DNA from 4 places in the Alteromonas sp. ABV2_168 genome. Region 4 is predicted to be linked to each of the others. Evidence: predicted binding sites of a transcription regulator. Region 4 holds the regulator's gene; each other region holds the start of a gene.
The links. The regulator FliA, encoded in region 4, starts transcription of late flagellar genes. The targets are predictions, from matches to a motif close to CTAAAGNTNNNNNNNNNNNNGCCGATA.
Positions count from the first base shown of each region.

Region 1: pomA (flagellar motor protein PomA) is a predicted target of FliA. The motif match lies at 2,291-2,317, and genes of this name have one in related genera.
Region 2: ACXAH4_RS19585 (DUF5610 domain-containing protein) is a predicted target of FliA. The motif match lies at 1,486-1,512, and genes of this name have one in related genera.
Region 3: ACXAH4_RS09975 (HAMP domain-containing methyl-accepting chemotaxis protein) is a predicted target of FliA. The motif match lies at 2,229-2,255, and genes of this name have one in related genera.

Region 1 covers NZ_JBSWYQ010000007.1:18,295-21,931, forward strand. Annotated here, with positions in the region: gene ACXAH4_RS11765 (class I SAM-dependent methyltransferase) at 1-520, shown strand, start outside; gene ACXAH4_RS11770 (flagellar motor protein MotB) at 552-1,478, opposite strand; gene pomA (flagellar motor protein PomA) at 1,485-2,246, opposite strand; gene xseB (exodeoxyribonuclease VII small subunit) at 2,483-2,728, shown strand; gene ACXAH4_RS11785 (farnesyl diphosphate synthase) at 2,780-3,637, shown strand, end outside.
Region 2 covers NZ_JBSWYQ010000017.1:954-4,590, forward strand. Annotated here, with positions in the region: gene ACXAH4_RS19580 (RNA recognition motif domain-containing protein) at 1-22, shown strand, start outside; gene ACXAH4_RS19585 (DUF5610 domain-containing protein) at 122-1,456, opposite strand; gene trmA (tRNA (uridine(54)-C5)-methyltransferase TrmA) at 1,599-2,702, shown strand; gene fabR (HTH-type transcriptional repressor FabR) at 2,703-3,317, opposite strand; gene ACXAH4_RS19600 (acyl-CoA desaturase) at 3,503-3,637, shown strand, end outside.
Region 3 covers NZ_JBSWYQ010000005.1:197,714-201,350, reverse strand. Annotated here, with positions in the region: gene ACXAH4_RS09975 (HAMP domain-containing methyl-accepting chemotaxis protein) at 22-2,028, opposite strand; gene fur (ferric iron uptake transcriptional regulator) at 2,472-2,900, shown strand; gene ACXAH4_RS09965 (D-amino acid aminotransferase) at 2,949-3,637, opposite strand, start outside.
Region 4 covers NZ_JBSWYQ010000015.1:50,778-54,414, forward strand. Annotated here, with positions in the region: gene ACXAH4_RS19025 (chemotaxis protein CheA) at 1-327, opposite strand, end outside; gene ACXAH4_RS19030 (protein phosphatase CheZ) at 340-1,086, opposite strand; gene cheY (chemotaxis response regulator CheY) at 1,121-1,504, opposite strand; gene ACXAH4_RS19040 (RNA polymerase sigma factor FliA) at 1,552-2,280, opposite strand; gene ACXAH4_RS19045 (MinD/ParA family protein) at 2,277-3,143, opposite strand; gene flhF (flagellar biosynthesis protein FlhF) at 3,140-3,637, opposite strand, start outside.

The DNA.
Region 1 (3,637 bases), on a different contig from region 4:
AAAACAGGATTACCGGACACTCGAAGGCCAGTATGACAAACTGGTGTCCATCGAGATGATTGAAGCTGTAGGTAAACGTTACCTGGGCAACTTTTTTGATAAATGTGCCTCACTACTGAAAGCCGATGGTTTGATGCTATTGCAGTCGATTGTCATTGATGACCGTCGTTACGACAGTTACAGCAAGAGTGTGGATTTTATTCAGAAATATATTTTCCCGGGCGGGTTTCTGCCCTCACAGCTGGTTATCAACGACTACCTCAAACGTTTCAGTGATTTATCTGTAAGAGATTTACAGGATATCGGGCTGGATTATGCCAGGACGCTGGATGACTGGTACAAGGCTTTCATCAATGCCAAAGAGCCGTTGATGCAGGATGGTTATGACGAGCGCTTCATGCGCATGTGGACTTACTATCTTAAATATTGCGAAGGCGGATTTCTGGAACGGACTATCTCGACAGTTCAGCTGGTCCTGTCAAAACCTCACTTCAGAGACACAATACAACGGGGAGCGTAGCGCCTAAGCGCTGCGCCCTTCTCCCGCCCTGCTATTCTTCCAGTACCGAAATAGGTTCAGACAATAACGGTTTGCCCTGATTGATGTTAATTTCTACCCGGCGGTTGCGGGCACGGTCGTCAGCAGTGGCTGCGTTTTCAACCAGAGGTTTGGTGTCAGCCAGACCGGTCACGGACATACGTGACTCATCAAATCCCGGCGCTTTGCGGATCTCTTCCGCCACGGCCACAGCGCGTTGTGCTGACAAATCCCAGTTAGAGCGGTACAACTCATTGGCAATATGCTGGCCGTCACTGTGTCCTGAAATTTCTATTTCACCGGGCATTTCTGCCAGTAAGGTGCCGATTTTTCTCAACACAGGCTTAAACTGAGGCTGCAAAAATGCCGAACCGGCGGAAAATGAACCGTTTTCTCTGATCCGGATAGTCAGTTGCTGACCCAAAGACTCCATTTCAATAGAGCCGTCCGCCACTTCTTTTTGCAGTTGTTCAGCCACCTTCTTCATCATTTCGTTGTCCTGCTCTTTGTCAGAGCTTTGTGACGATGAAGCCGCGGAGTCTGATGCAGTTTGCTGAGCCTGACCACCACGCTGGGACCCGCGCTGTGTCTGCCGGCCACCGGATGAGTCCTCATCCCCGGCCTGAAATTCCAGCGTTGGCTGAGTCATATCGATGGTTTGCTGCTGAATGGTTTCAATAGGCGTCGGATCCGGACGGCCCGGGCGAAACTCCATCGCGATAACACTGGTTCCCTTGGGAATGTCTTTAACTTCAATTTTATTCTGCACGCCGAAGGCAAACTTCATGGAGCCGGCGATCTGCTTAAATTTCAGTACATCCATTTCCGAGAAAGACAGCAGCAGAACGAAGAAGCACATCAACAGTGACATCAGGTCAGCGAACGTCCCCATCCACGCCGGCAGGCCGGGAGGGGGACATTTAGGGCATTCATCTGACATAGCAGATTACTCCTCGTCCCCGCCGCCACGTTTGCCGGCAGCGATGTAGTTTTTCAAAATTCCCTCAATGACTTTCGGGTTCTGACCGTCAGCAATACCAACGATACCGTCCAGGACCAGAGACTGATTCAGTTTCTCTTCCTCTTTACGGTTGTCCAGTTTAGCTGCAATCGGCAAACAGATAACGTTTGCCAGGAAGGCGCCGTAAAGTGTTGTTAAAAGTGCTACCGCCATGGCAGGACCGATTGATTTAGGATCATCCATGTTTGATAACATAGCAACCAGACCAACCAGTGTACCGATCATCCCCATCGCCGGCGCAACATCGGCCAGACCTTTAAAAATTGAACCACCGAACTCATGGCGCTCGGTGGTCATCTGAATATCTTTTTTCAGCGTTTCTCTGACCACTTCAATGTCGTGGCCATCTACCAGCATATCTACGCCCTTTTGCATAAAGGCATTATCGATTTCGGCTTCTTCAAGTGCGAGAAACCCGCCCTTACGGGCCGCATCAGCCATTTCAACGATTTTTTCAATCAGCACTTCCGGCGGATCGATTTTGAACATGAACGCTTTGCCGGCCACTTTACCGGCACCGAAAAACTGACCCAGCGTAAACTGAGACATTACTACGAAGATAGAACCACAGAATACAATGAGCACTGAGGCAACATCGACGAACATGCCCAAATCCCCACCCAGGATCATGGCCATGACAATAAAGCCGATACCACCTAACATGCCTATGACGGTTGCTAAATCCACTTATTGCTCCTCAAAAAACTCTCTTATCGCGATGCCATTAACTCTATCGGCCGGTATTATGAATTCTATAATCAAAATACAAGATTACCAGATGAATGCTGATTATTAGGTATCACCAATAAAACCAGAGAGATACCCGCCGTCTGACCACACAGGAACAGGACAAACCAATTGACCCCGCGTGCCTGCCCGGTTAATGTGCGCGATTATCATTAAAACTGCACCGGGTATCCGACGTGACCACAGAAAAAACGCCATCTGCGCCCTCTTTTGAAGCATCACTGGCTGAACTTGAAGCCATTGTGACGGAAATGGAATCGGGAGAATTGCCGCTGAATGAAGCTTTAGAAAAATTCGAACGTGGCGTAAAATTATCCCGTCTGAGTCAACAGGCTCTCGCGCAGGCAGAACAGAAAGTCAAAATATTGCTCGCTGAGCAAGGTGAACAAACGCTGGTTGATTTCACCCCTTCTGAAGACTGATAAAATCTGGCGGAGAGACCGCTCCGCTCCACCTTGTTATACAGGTAATTCATGACAAATATTGACAGCTTACGTCAGAAGATTAAGCACGACACTGACGAAAGCTTGCTGCGCCTCGTTGCCGCACTTCCTGATCACGCACCACAACTTCGCGCAGCCATGGAATATGCGCTCCTTGCCGGTGGCAAACGTATGCGTCCGTTACTGGTGCATATCATCGGAAATACACTGGATATTCCCGGTCAGGATCAGGCCGCAGTGAGCATGGCGATAGAATGCATTCATGCCTATTCTCTGGCCCATGACGACCTGCCGGCAATGGACGATGACGATCTTCGCCGTGGAAAGCCCACCTGTCACATTCAGTTTGATGAGGCGACGGCTATCCTTGCCGGAGATGCCTTGCAAACCCTGGCGTTCAGTATTCTTGCTGATGCTCCCATGAGCGACTACGCCAATGGTCAGCGCTCAAAACTGGTCAGTATTCTTGCCAGAGCCTCTGGTTACGCCGGCATGTGCGGTGGCCAGGCGATAGACCTTGCAGCTACCGGCTCCACCATCGACATTGCGTCTCTAACCCGTCTGCATCGCCTTAAAACCGGCGCATTGCTACAGGCCTGCGCGGAAATGATTACGGTACTTTGCAGTGATCTTAAACCGGAACACCGCGAAGCACTGACGGGTTACGCGGGAGACATGGGACTGGCCTTTCAAATTCAGGATGACATTCTGGATGTGGAAGGTGATGCCGAAATCACCGGCAAACCGCAGGGTTCCGATATTGAACTTGGCAAAAATACGTTTCCGGCATTACTGGGAATGGCACAGGCGAAGGCTGAATTAAACCGTCTTCATGCCAGTGCCCTTCAAGCTTTAGACAGTTTGCCCTACAATACCGGATTGCTGTCT
Region 2 (3,637 bases), on a different contig from region 4:
GGAGAAAGGAGAAACCGAGTAGTCGTACTACACAAACATAAAAGAACCCCGGCATGCCGGGGTTCTTTTTTATCTGAATATTGAATTGGGCATCACTACTTTATTAGTCCGCCCGTATCTTTCAGCTTTCGCTTGCCGGAGGATCTACAGGCTGAGTTTTCTGCTGCTCGCCCGGCATTGCGTCAAGTAAACGCTGATTGAAACTATGGAAACGATTTATAGCTGTGACTAAATCCGGTACCTGTACATCCTTCATTTCGTTGATCAGGCCATTTATCAGAGTGTTGAAGTCTTCACCTGAAGCCAGTTGTTGTCTCGCCGATTCAAAGACGTTAAGCATCTTATTCAGATATTGTGCAACAGGCTTCGCTTCATCGCCGTGGGAACCGGACTCGCTGCCGTCACGATAATGCTGAATTGCACCGTAAGTTTTCACAACTTCCGTTTGCTGCGTTCTGTTAAGTTGCAATGCGTAACCCGTAAGTTCTTGATCATCAAAACCCAGTTCCAGCGCTTTCTCAAACGCCTTATCCAGATCGCCACCGAAGAACGTATCAGCCAGATCGTTAACAGATTCCACTAAATCTGCAATGGCCGTTAATTCACCTTCATCCAGCTCACCTTTCAGAGAGAAACTGATCCCCTGACGATCAAAGTACGAGTAAGAGGTGCTGTCTGTAGCGACGACATTCTGATAACCATTACCTTCACCACCCTGTCCCTGTTCAGTCGTATAAGCGACGGTTTGCTGGCTGGCATATTGATAAGCCCTCAGACTCTCAAAGCTCAACTGCACTTCATCACCATCTCTGGTACGAATTGTCAGACTGGCAGATTCTGAGTTGCTGCTGTTAACGTTCAAAGCTGACGCAACACCGCCAGCAGCAAGTTGATCTTCATTCTGAATACCAAGCAGATCAGCCTCCAGTGCATTAATGCGGTTTTCGATGAGACTGCGGCTCCTGTCGATGCCTGTTGATATATCATCATTCATCAGGCCTCCCAGATCTCTTTCTGCCATGGCAATTCCCCGGGAAACCCCTTCTCTCGCCTGCGAAAAAAGATTACCGAGTTTCTCTTCATCCACACCACCTCTTGCAGCGCCCTGGATGACACCACCGACAAAACGCATAACGTTTTTTGCTACTTCCTCAAAATCAAATAAAGAGGTTTCCTTCTCTTTATCTGACGTATCATCTTTTGCAAACTTACCACGCTGTCCGTCAACGGTAACCTGTTGCTCCATTGACGAACTGTAGACTTTCAGGCCAATGGTCGTCTGCGAACTACTGACGCTTACCATTGCGGTTTGCCGCTGTTGAAATTCAGCAGCCTGACGAAGCCCATCCTGCTGTAACTGCTTTTTGATTGCTTTGTTAGGGTCTTCAGGTGCCTTCTGTTCTGCAACAGCCGGCTTCTGCTCACTAACAAATGCCTTAATTTCACCCACGTTCATAATGTTGTCCTCACTAACCTCACATTAGTTATCGGCAGACTTAACGAATTGTTTAATTTTAATGCAATCTCAGAACAGTGTTTGCACAAATAATTTAAGACACTACAATGCGCAGCCCGGCAATCAAGATGAAGCTATTACCATGACAACTCAGACACACAGTCAGCAATATACCGCGCAGTTAGACGAAAAGATCTCGCGACTGTCACAACTACTTGATCAATATGGTCAAACTGAGATGTCTGTGTTTGCCTCAGAAGAAACCGGCTACCGCATGCGGGCAGAATTTCGGGTATGGCATGATGGCGATGACTTGTATCACATCATGTTCAACAGCGAGACGAAAGAAAAGTATCGCGTTGACACCTTCCCGCCGGCAAGCGATACCATCAATGCCGCTATGCAAATTTTAATGACAGAACTTCGTTCAAGCCCGGTACTGAGAAAGAAGTTATTTCAGATTGATTATCTGAGCGGACTGTCGGGTGAACTGGTGATAAGCCTTCTGTATCACCGTCAGCTGGATGATGAATGGGAAACGGCTGCCAGGGCACTGCAAGATACGTTGTCAGACACCTTCGGCACAGTGAATGTTATCGGCCGGGCACGTAAGCAGAAGAAAATTCTGGGCAATGACTTTATCGTCGAATCGCTGCCGGTAAACGGACGACACTATCAATTCAGGCATATCGAAAACAGCTTTACCCAGCCGAATGCAAAAGTGAACTGCCGCATGATCGAATGGGCATTGTCTGTGTGTGAAAACACCAGCGGCGATCTGCTTGAAATGTACTGCGGAGCCGGTAATTTCTCACTGCCTATGGCCAGCCAGTTTCGCAAAGTCATCGGCACTGAAATCGCCAAACCTTCGGTTAACGCTGCGCAATTTAACATTGAAGTGAACAACATAGACAATGTGGAGATTGTTCGTCTGTCTGCTGAAGAGTTTACGGATGCATTAAGAACAGGACGTCAGTTTTCCCGCCTCAACGGCATTGATTTATCAGGCTACAACTTTACGACTGTGCTGGTTGACCCGCCAAGAGCCGGTCTTGATGAAGAATCACTGAAGATGATTCAGGACTATCCGGAAATTATTTATATTTCCTGTAATCCCGATACGCTGGCAGCGAACCTGGCGACATTGTCGCAAACCCACGATCTGGTGGCGTCTGCCTTGTTCGATCAATTCCCTTTTACGCACCACATTGAAGCTGGCGTAAAACTGGTTAAGAAAAACCGTTAATTACTCACTTTTGACTTTCCGGGGGCGATAGACTTTTGCCCCCAACTGTACAAAACGCAATTGCGCTTTTACCCTGTGACCAATTTCCTGCCTCAACGGCACATCCACTTCTAATGCTTCAGCTCCGGCACTGAATACAAGCCGGACCATGGCTTCTGCCTGAAGACTTGCCAGTTGATGCTCTGCCCCCTGACTTTCAACAATATAATCAGCCAGTTCTTCAATAAAATGCTGAATTTCCCTCAGTACTGCCATCCGGTAAGCAGTTGAGGTGCCGGTGTGTTCACGGAGCAGTAATCTGAACACGTTAGTATTGGCGGTAATAAATTCCATGAAGGTATCAACCGACGTATCGATAACCCCGCCGCCACTGGCGATACGGCGTCTTGCCTGACGCATCAGTTGACGGAGTGCAAGACCAGCCTCGTCCACCAGCGTCAGACCGAGTTCGTCCATATCTTTGAAGTGACGGTAAAAAGAAGTCGGCGCAATACCGGCTGCACGGGAGACTTCACGTAAACTGATAGCAGACAAACTGCGCTGCTCATCAAGCAAACCAAAAGCAGCATTGATAATATTCTGGCGGGTTTTTAATTTTTGCTCCTGACGACTCACCGCCAACTCCTTCTTTTCATTCCGGATACCTGTAAAACGGTAACGATTGTACCTTACCCCGGCGATGACGGCACATCAGTTTCACAAAATCTGCACTATACTTAAAGCTGAAAATGTCGCTTTTCCCTTGCCTGCGCCCGGTGAAAACGATAAATTAGCGTACAGTTGTAAGCCGAGTTGTTATCATGAAAAAACCACCAATTATCCTGACCAATGTTCTGGTATTTATTATTACCGGTGCAATTGCGTTACTGGCAGTGCCCCTTTGGGCGGTCACCATGGGATTCGACACCACGGAAGTGGTGACGGCTGTCGTATTA
Region 3 (3,637 bases), on a different contig from region 4:
CGGGCGCTCAGCCCGTTTTTTTTATAATCTGAAGCGCTCAACCACTTTCCGCAATCCTTCCATTTGCTCATCCACCCTGGCACTGGATTCATTTGCCAGACGGGTACTCTCTGCACTTGCATCAGCCAGCGTCACGATTGCGTTAAGATTATCATCAATACCCGCAAGTACTTTATCCTGAGCTTTAGTGTCTTTCACAAAGCCGGCATTAAACGCCTGCAGCTTCACAATGACCTCACTGATCCCATTAACCTGCTCATAGACTTTTTCACTGATAGCAACGCCCTGCTCCGCCTTTTCCATACTCAGGTTGATGGCTTCCACAGCTTGCTGTGCATCTCGTTGCAAACTGCCAATCATCGATTCAATTTCTTCAGTGGAGTTATGCGTGCGGTTAGCCAGCGTTCTGACCTCGTCGGCGACAACGGCAAATCCGCGGCCCTGATCACCGGCACGGGCAGCTTCTATTGCAGCATTGAGCGCCAGCAAGTTTGTTTGTTCCGCGATGGTTTTAATGACGTCAAGGATACTGCCGATGCTGCGGCTGTTCTCATCCAGCCGGTTTATGATGCTGGCGGATGCCGATGCCTGGCCAGATTGTTCTGCAACCTGTTGCCGGTTTTGTGCAACCAGTTCGGATGTTTGCTGCGTCTGACTGGCGACCCGGTTAAGTTCATCCACCGATTGCTGAATCATCGCGAGGTTTTTTTCACTGGTGCTTCTTACACTGGCAGTATCTGAGGAGGTTTTACGGACCCGGTCACGTTGTTGGGCCACCTGCTCCAGACTGCGTTCACCCATTTCCACACTTTCTCTGGCCACATCCAGCAGCGTTCGTTCCTGTTGCTGAATGTTACCGATAAGATCTCTGAGAGCTTCAGTTAAACTGTTTACCTTTACCGACAAATCGGCAAATTCATCATTGCCCTGTGTCTTCAGACGATACGATAAATCCCCTTCACTGATCCGGCCGAGACCACGGGTAATATTTTGCAGCGGCCCGGCAATGCTTTTACGCACAGTGAGAGTGAGTGCAACTGCAGCCACCAGACCAATAAACGACACCACCAGCGTATCAACAAGGCTGTCCTGGACAGTGTCCAGGATCAGGTTTTGCCCTTTCAAGGTTTCTTCAGTGACTTCTTCGTAAAGGTTATTGATTGTCGAGGTAGCCTGCGCCAGCGATGTGTTGGCACGCTGACGGCTTTCTGTGGCATGGGCGATGTGAGATAACTTCTGTTTCTGGCCGGCCATCAGACCGGATTCACCGGTGAGAATAGCCAGCATGGCATCATACTGCTGCTGAAAATTGCTGATGATACCGTCGGTATTCAGGCCACTGGCAGACCGGAACAGATATTCGGTGTCTACCGCCAGATTGCTCAACTGATAGTCCAGGTCATCCAGAATCACCAGTGAATCTTCAGGATCTTCAGACTTAACCAGTTCGGTGATGACCGAACTCAAAGTGAGCAATTTATTGTCAATATTCGCACCGAGGCCGGCCAGCGCATCGATACCGGGCTGTCCGTTATCCAGAAAGCTTAAATCCATCATCAGCGCTCCGGCTTCATCAATATGAGAGATAGCTTCTTCCCGCTGCTTTGCCAGAGACAATTGTATTTGTTTGCTGCTGATAAGCGCTTCGTACACCGTCGCGCTCTCACGAATAAATGTATTACCCGCCTCTACGGCCTGTTTTGATTCTGTGTGATTACCAAAGGTGGTATCGAAAATAGCGAGATCTTCAGAAAAGACTTCACTCAGTGCCTCAAACTCAGCTTTGTTTTTATTCAGTGCTGAAAGCTCATCCATGTAGTAACCGTTTGCCGTTACGGTCGCCAGAGACAATGCATCTGACTTCAGGGACATCATTTTTGTCTGAACCGGCATTTTCTCGGTGGCCACCGTTTCAGCAGAACGGCGGATGTCGCTGAGTCCCAGATAAGCAAGTAAACTGGTGATCAGTAATAAACAGCCGAACAGGGCAAAACCAAGGGTTATTTTTTGTACAACAGTCAGGCGCATCTTCTTATCCCAATCTTCGGTTTTATTTCCGTAACATGGTTATCATTGATTTTAATATAAGTTTTCCGGCCTTGCCGTTTTTTGGCCAGGAAATATGTCTGCGCACAGTGTTCCGTAATTGCCGGCAAGATAAATAATGTTGAAAACATCCCGGAAAAGTCGCTATTTTGCAGCGAAAAAGGCATAGCTTTCATTGAACTTATCGGTAGAAACTTAACAATGCTTTAGTTCGTTGAGAGGGTAAATCCTGAATAACTCTCTGCATACCGCCTGCAGGGTCCGGTTAGCTGCACAAAGTCCTTAAAAAACGTATGGATAAATGACAGGGATCAATGATTTACTCTGCAGATTAATGTTGAAGATATCCGCGCTTTTACTTTTAAAACCTGGCAAAGTACCTATAATGAGCGTTAAATCAGAAGAGCTTCCAGAAGTGATTATTTATGGATCAAAATAAAGAACTAAAAAAAGCGGGTTTAAAAGTTACACTTCCCCGTTTAAAAATTCTGCAGATCCTGCAGGAACCTGCCAACCAGCATATCAGTGCTGAAGATGTGTATAAAATTCTGATCGATCAGGGTGAGGAAATTGGTCTTGCGACGGTATACCGTGTGCTTAACCAGTTCGATGACGCTGGTATTTTGAACCGACACCATTTTGAAGGTGGCAAGTCAGTATTTGAAATCAGTCATAAAGAGCACCACGACCATCTGGTGTGTCTGAAATGTGGCAAAGTCATCGAGTTTGAAGATGACGTGATTGAACAACGTCAAATTGAAATTGCCGAACGCAATAACATCAAACTGACACATCACAGCCTGTATCTTTACGGTGAATGTAAAGACGGTACCTGTGATAAAACCGACGACTGAGTCGCCGGTCGTTAAGATTAAATAAACCTGCACAGCGTGCAGGTTTTTTTATAACGTAAACTTGTGTTTGTTGAAAGCTGTGATGGCTTTAAGCCATACCTCACCGGCCTGCCCGTTCCCCACGGGTTTATCATCCACCGAGATAACAGGGCTGATTTCCTTACTGGAGCTGGTTAGCCACACTTCATCAGCACTGAACAATACTTCTGCTGTAACCGGTACTTCCTGCACCTCAACGCCTTCTGCTGCAAGACTTTCAATGACCAGCTTCCGGGTAATTCCCGGCAAAATTTGATGATCCAGCGGTGGTGTCATGATAACACCCTCTTTCACAACGAATACGTTGCATGAACTGGCCTCAGTCACTTCCCCGTGGCTGTTCAACAAAATGATTTCCTGTTTACCGGCCTGCCGGCCTTGCTGATAATGCATCACATTGCCGAGCAGCGATGTAGATTTGATGTTACAACGCTGCCAGCGCTTATCTTCACCACTGGAGACATCAAAGGTTACCACTGCGGCTTTATCCGGCACCGGCGGCGCGGCGGTAGCAAACGCAAAAGCGAACACAGTGGGAGGAATATTGTCAGGATAACCATGGGCACGTTTCATCTCAGTACCCCGTGATACCTGAATATACACACCCACTGACGCAGAATTCAGAGCTTGTGTATTTTTCGTCACCAGTTCACTTACAAGCTCTGTCCATTGTGCCTTTGTTTTCGGATTTGTAATTG
Region 4 (3,637 bases):
ACGGGCTTTTACCCGCTCAAACATTTCCACTACGACGTCTGTCGCTTGCAGAATGACATCCATTAATTCCGGCGTCAGTGTACGCTGGCCATTACGCATTACGTCAAAGACGTTTTCTGCGCCGTGACAAATCTCAACCAGTTCAGTCAGAGATAAGAAACCTGCGCCACCTTTTACCGTGTGATATCCACGGAAAATCGCGTTGAGGAGGTCAGCGTCTTCCGGATTATTCTCCAGGTCAACTAACTGTTCCTGTAATTGTTCCAGGATTTCTCCGGCTTCGACCAGAAAGTCCTGTAATATATCCTCATCAACATCAAACGACATTCATTCGCTCCCCTAAAAACCAAGGCTCGACAGGAGATCATCCACGTCATCCTGGCCTTGTACTACGTCATCCCGCTTCTCAGCGTTCATGATTGGCCCTTCCGCTTCAACAGCGTCCGGCTTGTTCGTGGTGCTCTGTGCTTTAACAGGTGCATCCCGTTCACCGAACACGGTCAGCATGTTCACAAGGCTGTCTTCGACTTCTTTCACCAGGTCAATCACTCTGCGAATAACCTGGCCTGTCAAATCCTGATAACCCTGTGCCATTAATACTTCGGTCAAAAGGCTGTTAAGTTTAGAAGAATCTTTCGACATGTCCTTAAACAGGGCGTCGATATCCATACATAAACTCTTGAATTCACCGAGCTCAATCTGACGGGTCATAAGCTTTTGCCATTCAGGCTCAAGCGTTGTGATCCGGTCTGATAAAGATTCAGCAATGGGCATACAGGACTCTACAGCGTCCATTGTAGTATTAGCCGCTTTTTCAGTTTCTTCAATAACGTAGGTGAGACGCGTTTGCGCATCAGGAATATCATCATTAGCCAGACCAGCAATTCGCTCGTCTAACTGGAAGGTGTTGAGGGCGTCATGAAGTTGACGGGTTAGTTTGCCAACTTCAGCAAAAAGTTCGACAGACTCTTTGGCAGATACAGCTTCAAGCAGGGCGTTGGCGGAATCGTCATCGCCCTGCTCAAGATATGCTACCAGCTGTTTTGCTTCTTCGAGCGAAATAGGGACTTTTTTAGTAGGAGACATCCAGTAATCCTCTTCTCTGGCGGGAGCGGCTGGATCAACCTAAACGCTCAAAAATCTTGTCGAGTTTTTCCTTAAGTGTAGCGGCTGTGAAAGGCTTCACAACATATCCGTTTACACCTGCCTGTGCTGCAGCAACGATTTGCTCTTTTTTCGCTTCAGCTGTCACCATCAATACTGGCAAGTGCTTGAGTTTGTCGTCTGCACGAATAGCGCGTAACAGGTCGATACCCTGCATACCTGGCATGTTCCAGTCGGTCACGACAAATTCAAAGTCGCCTTGCTGGAGCATGGGGAGGGCCGTACTTCCATCGTCAGCTTCCTGAATATTGGAAAATCCAAGATCTTTAAGCAGGTTCTTTATGATTCGTCTCATAGTAGAGAAGTCGTCTACTACAAGAATTTTCATACTCTTGTCCAAAATAGCCTCCGGTGAGGATTATCAATCGTTATTAATATTAGTATGTTTTATTCTTCTGCCTGCCATGATTGCATTCGGGCTTTTAGTTTTAACATGGCCTGGCTATGAATCTGGCTGACCCTTGACTCACTGACTTCAAGAACTTCACCGATTTCACGTAAATTCAGTTCTTCATCATAGTACAGGGACAGTACAATTGCTTCCCGTTCAGGTAATGTTGTGATGGCATGCGCCAACGCCTTTTGAAACGCCCCCTGCATTAAATCTTCGAGGGGTGAATCATTACCTTTATTCTGTTCTGTGCTGATTACATCTTCTGACACACCCAGGTCTTCAATACCGACAAGTTTACCGGCATTCACCTCGTTAAGCATTTGATGATAATCATTAATACTGACATTTAGCTTAGCAGCAATTTCTGTATCACGCGCGTCTCTGCCAGTTTCTCTTTCAACTTGTGTTATGGCTTCCGTAATAGCACGGCTATTTTTATGCACTGAACGGGGTGTCCAGTCGCCCTTACGGATTTCATCCAGCATAGCACCACGAATACGGATGCCTGCGAAGGTTTCGAAACTGGCCCCTTTCGAGCCGTCGAAATTTCTGGCTGCTTCAAGCAATCCGATCATCCCTGCCTGAATCAGGTCATCCACCAGCACACTGGCAGGCAAACGCGCCATCAGGTGATGGGCAATACGTTTTACAAGGGATGCATGGCGCTCGACCAGCTGCGACTTGTCGGTCTGCTGCTGGTAAGCTGCCGCTTTACTATTCAACGTTGGCTTCCTACTGCTTGCTTCGTCACCAGTTGTTCAATGAAAAATTCCAGGTGACCACCCGGCTGAGCCGGTACCGGCCAGTTAAGCGCTTTGGTGGCTAACTGACTAATCGCGACGGCCGCAGGAGAACCGGGAAATGCATCCACAATAGCGGTTTGCTTTCTGACTGCCCGACGAATATTTTCGTCGAAAGGTACAGTTGCCACCAATTCTAGTGCCACGTCCAGGAATCTGCCTGTCACTTTTGATAACTTGCTGAATAATTCCTGCCCTTCACGGATGTCCCTAACCATGTTTGCCACAATTTTAAAACGGAACACGCCGTGCTCACGGTTTAAAATTTTAATCAATGCGTAGGCATCGGTCAGAGAAGTCGGTTCGTCACAAACCACGACCATGATGTCCTGCGAGGCACGGGAGAAACTCAATACCATATCGGAAATACCGGCAGCGGTATCTACAATCAGCACGTCAATCTGCGACCGCAACTCACTGAAAGCACGGATTAATCCGGCATGTTCTGTGGGCGATAACTCAGTCATTGCCTGAGTACCTGAAGTCGCCGGAGCGATTTTAATACCGTGAGGTCCGGTTACCAGAACATCATCAAGTGTGCATTCACCGGATAATACGTGAGAAAGGTTCTTCTCAACACGCAGACCCAGCATGACGTCAACGTTCGCTAATCCTAAATCGGCATCGAGTACCATGACCCGCTTACCTTGCTTAGCCATAGCAATCGCCGTGTTTAATGTAATGTTGGTTTTACCAACACCACCTTTGCCGCCGGTAACGGCAATAACCTTTATGAGGCGTGATTGATTCATCTTTCGTAAGCTACTCGCTTGATCTTCGATCATACTGCCTGAACTGAATTAACTTCATGATTACGCTTAGTATGATTCAAACCGTACTTTTTATAAAGCTTTGCAGCGGCAGATACGAGAGATTTTGCATCAGCAACTTTAATATCTTCAGGTACCTGCTGCCCGTCGGTCACATAACTAACTGGCAATTGCTGTTCAACAGCAACACTTAAAACCTCACCCAAACTGTAGCATTCATCAACTTTCGTGAAGATACATCCGTCAAGCTTAACGGAATTATACGCTTCAATGATGCGTTGCAATGCAGGATATTGGGTATTTGCCTGCGCAACCAGGTATTTACGGACAGGTTGCATTTGTCCGTGATTAAATTGACCAAGTTGCTTAATTAAACGACTGTCGCGCTGACTGAAACCAGCCGTGTCTATTAATATTAGACGCTTATGGCGTAACTGGAAGAGAAGTTCGGCTAATTCTTCACTGCTTTGAGCCTTCCTTGTGGTACAGCCAATAATTTTGCCATACGT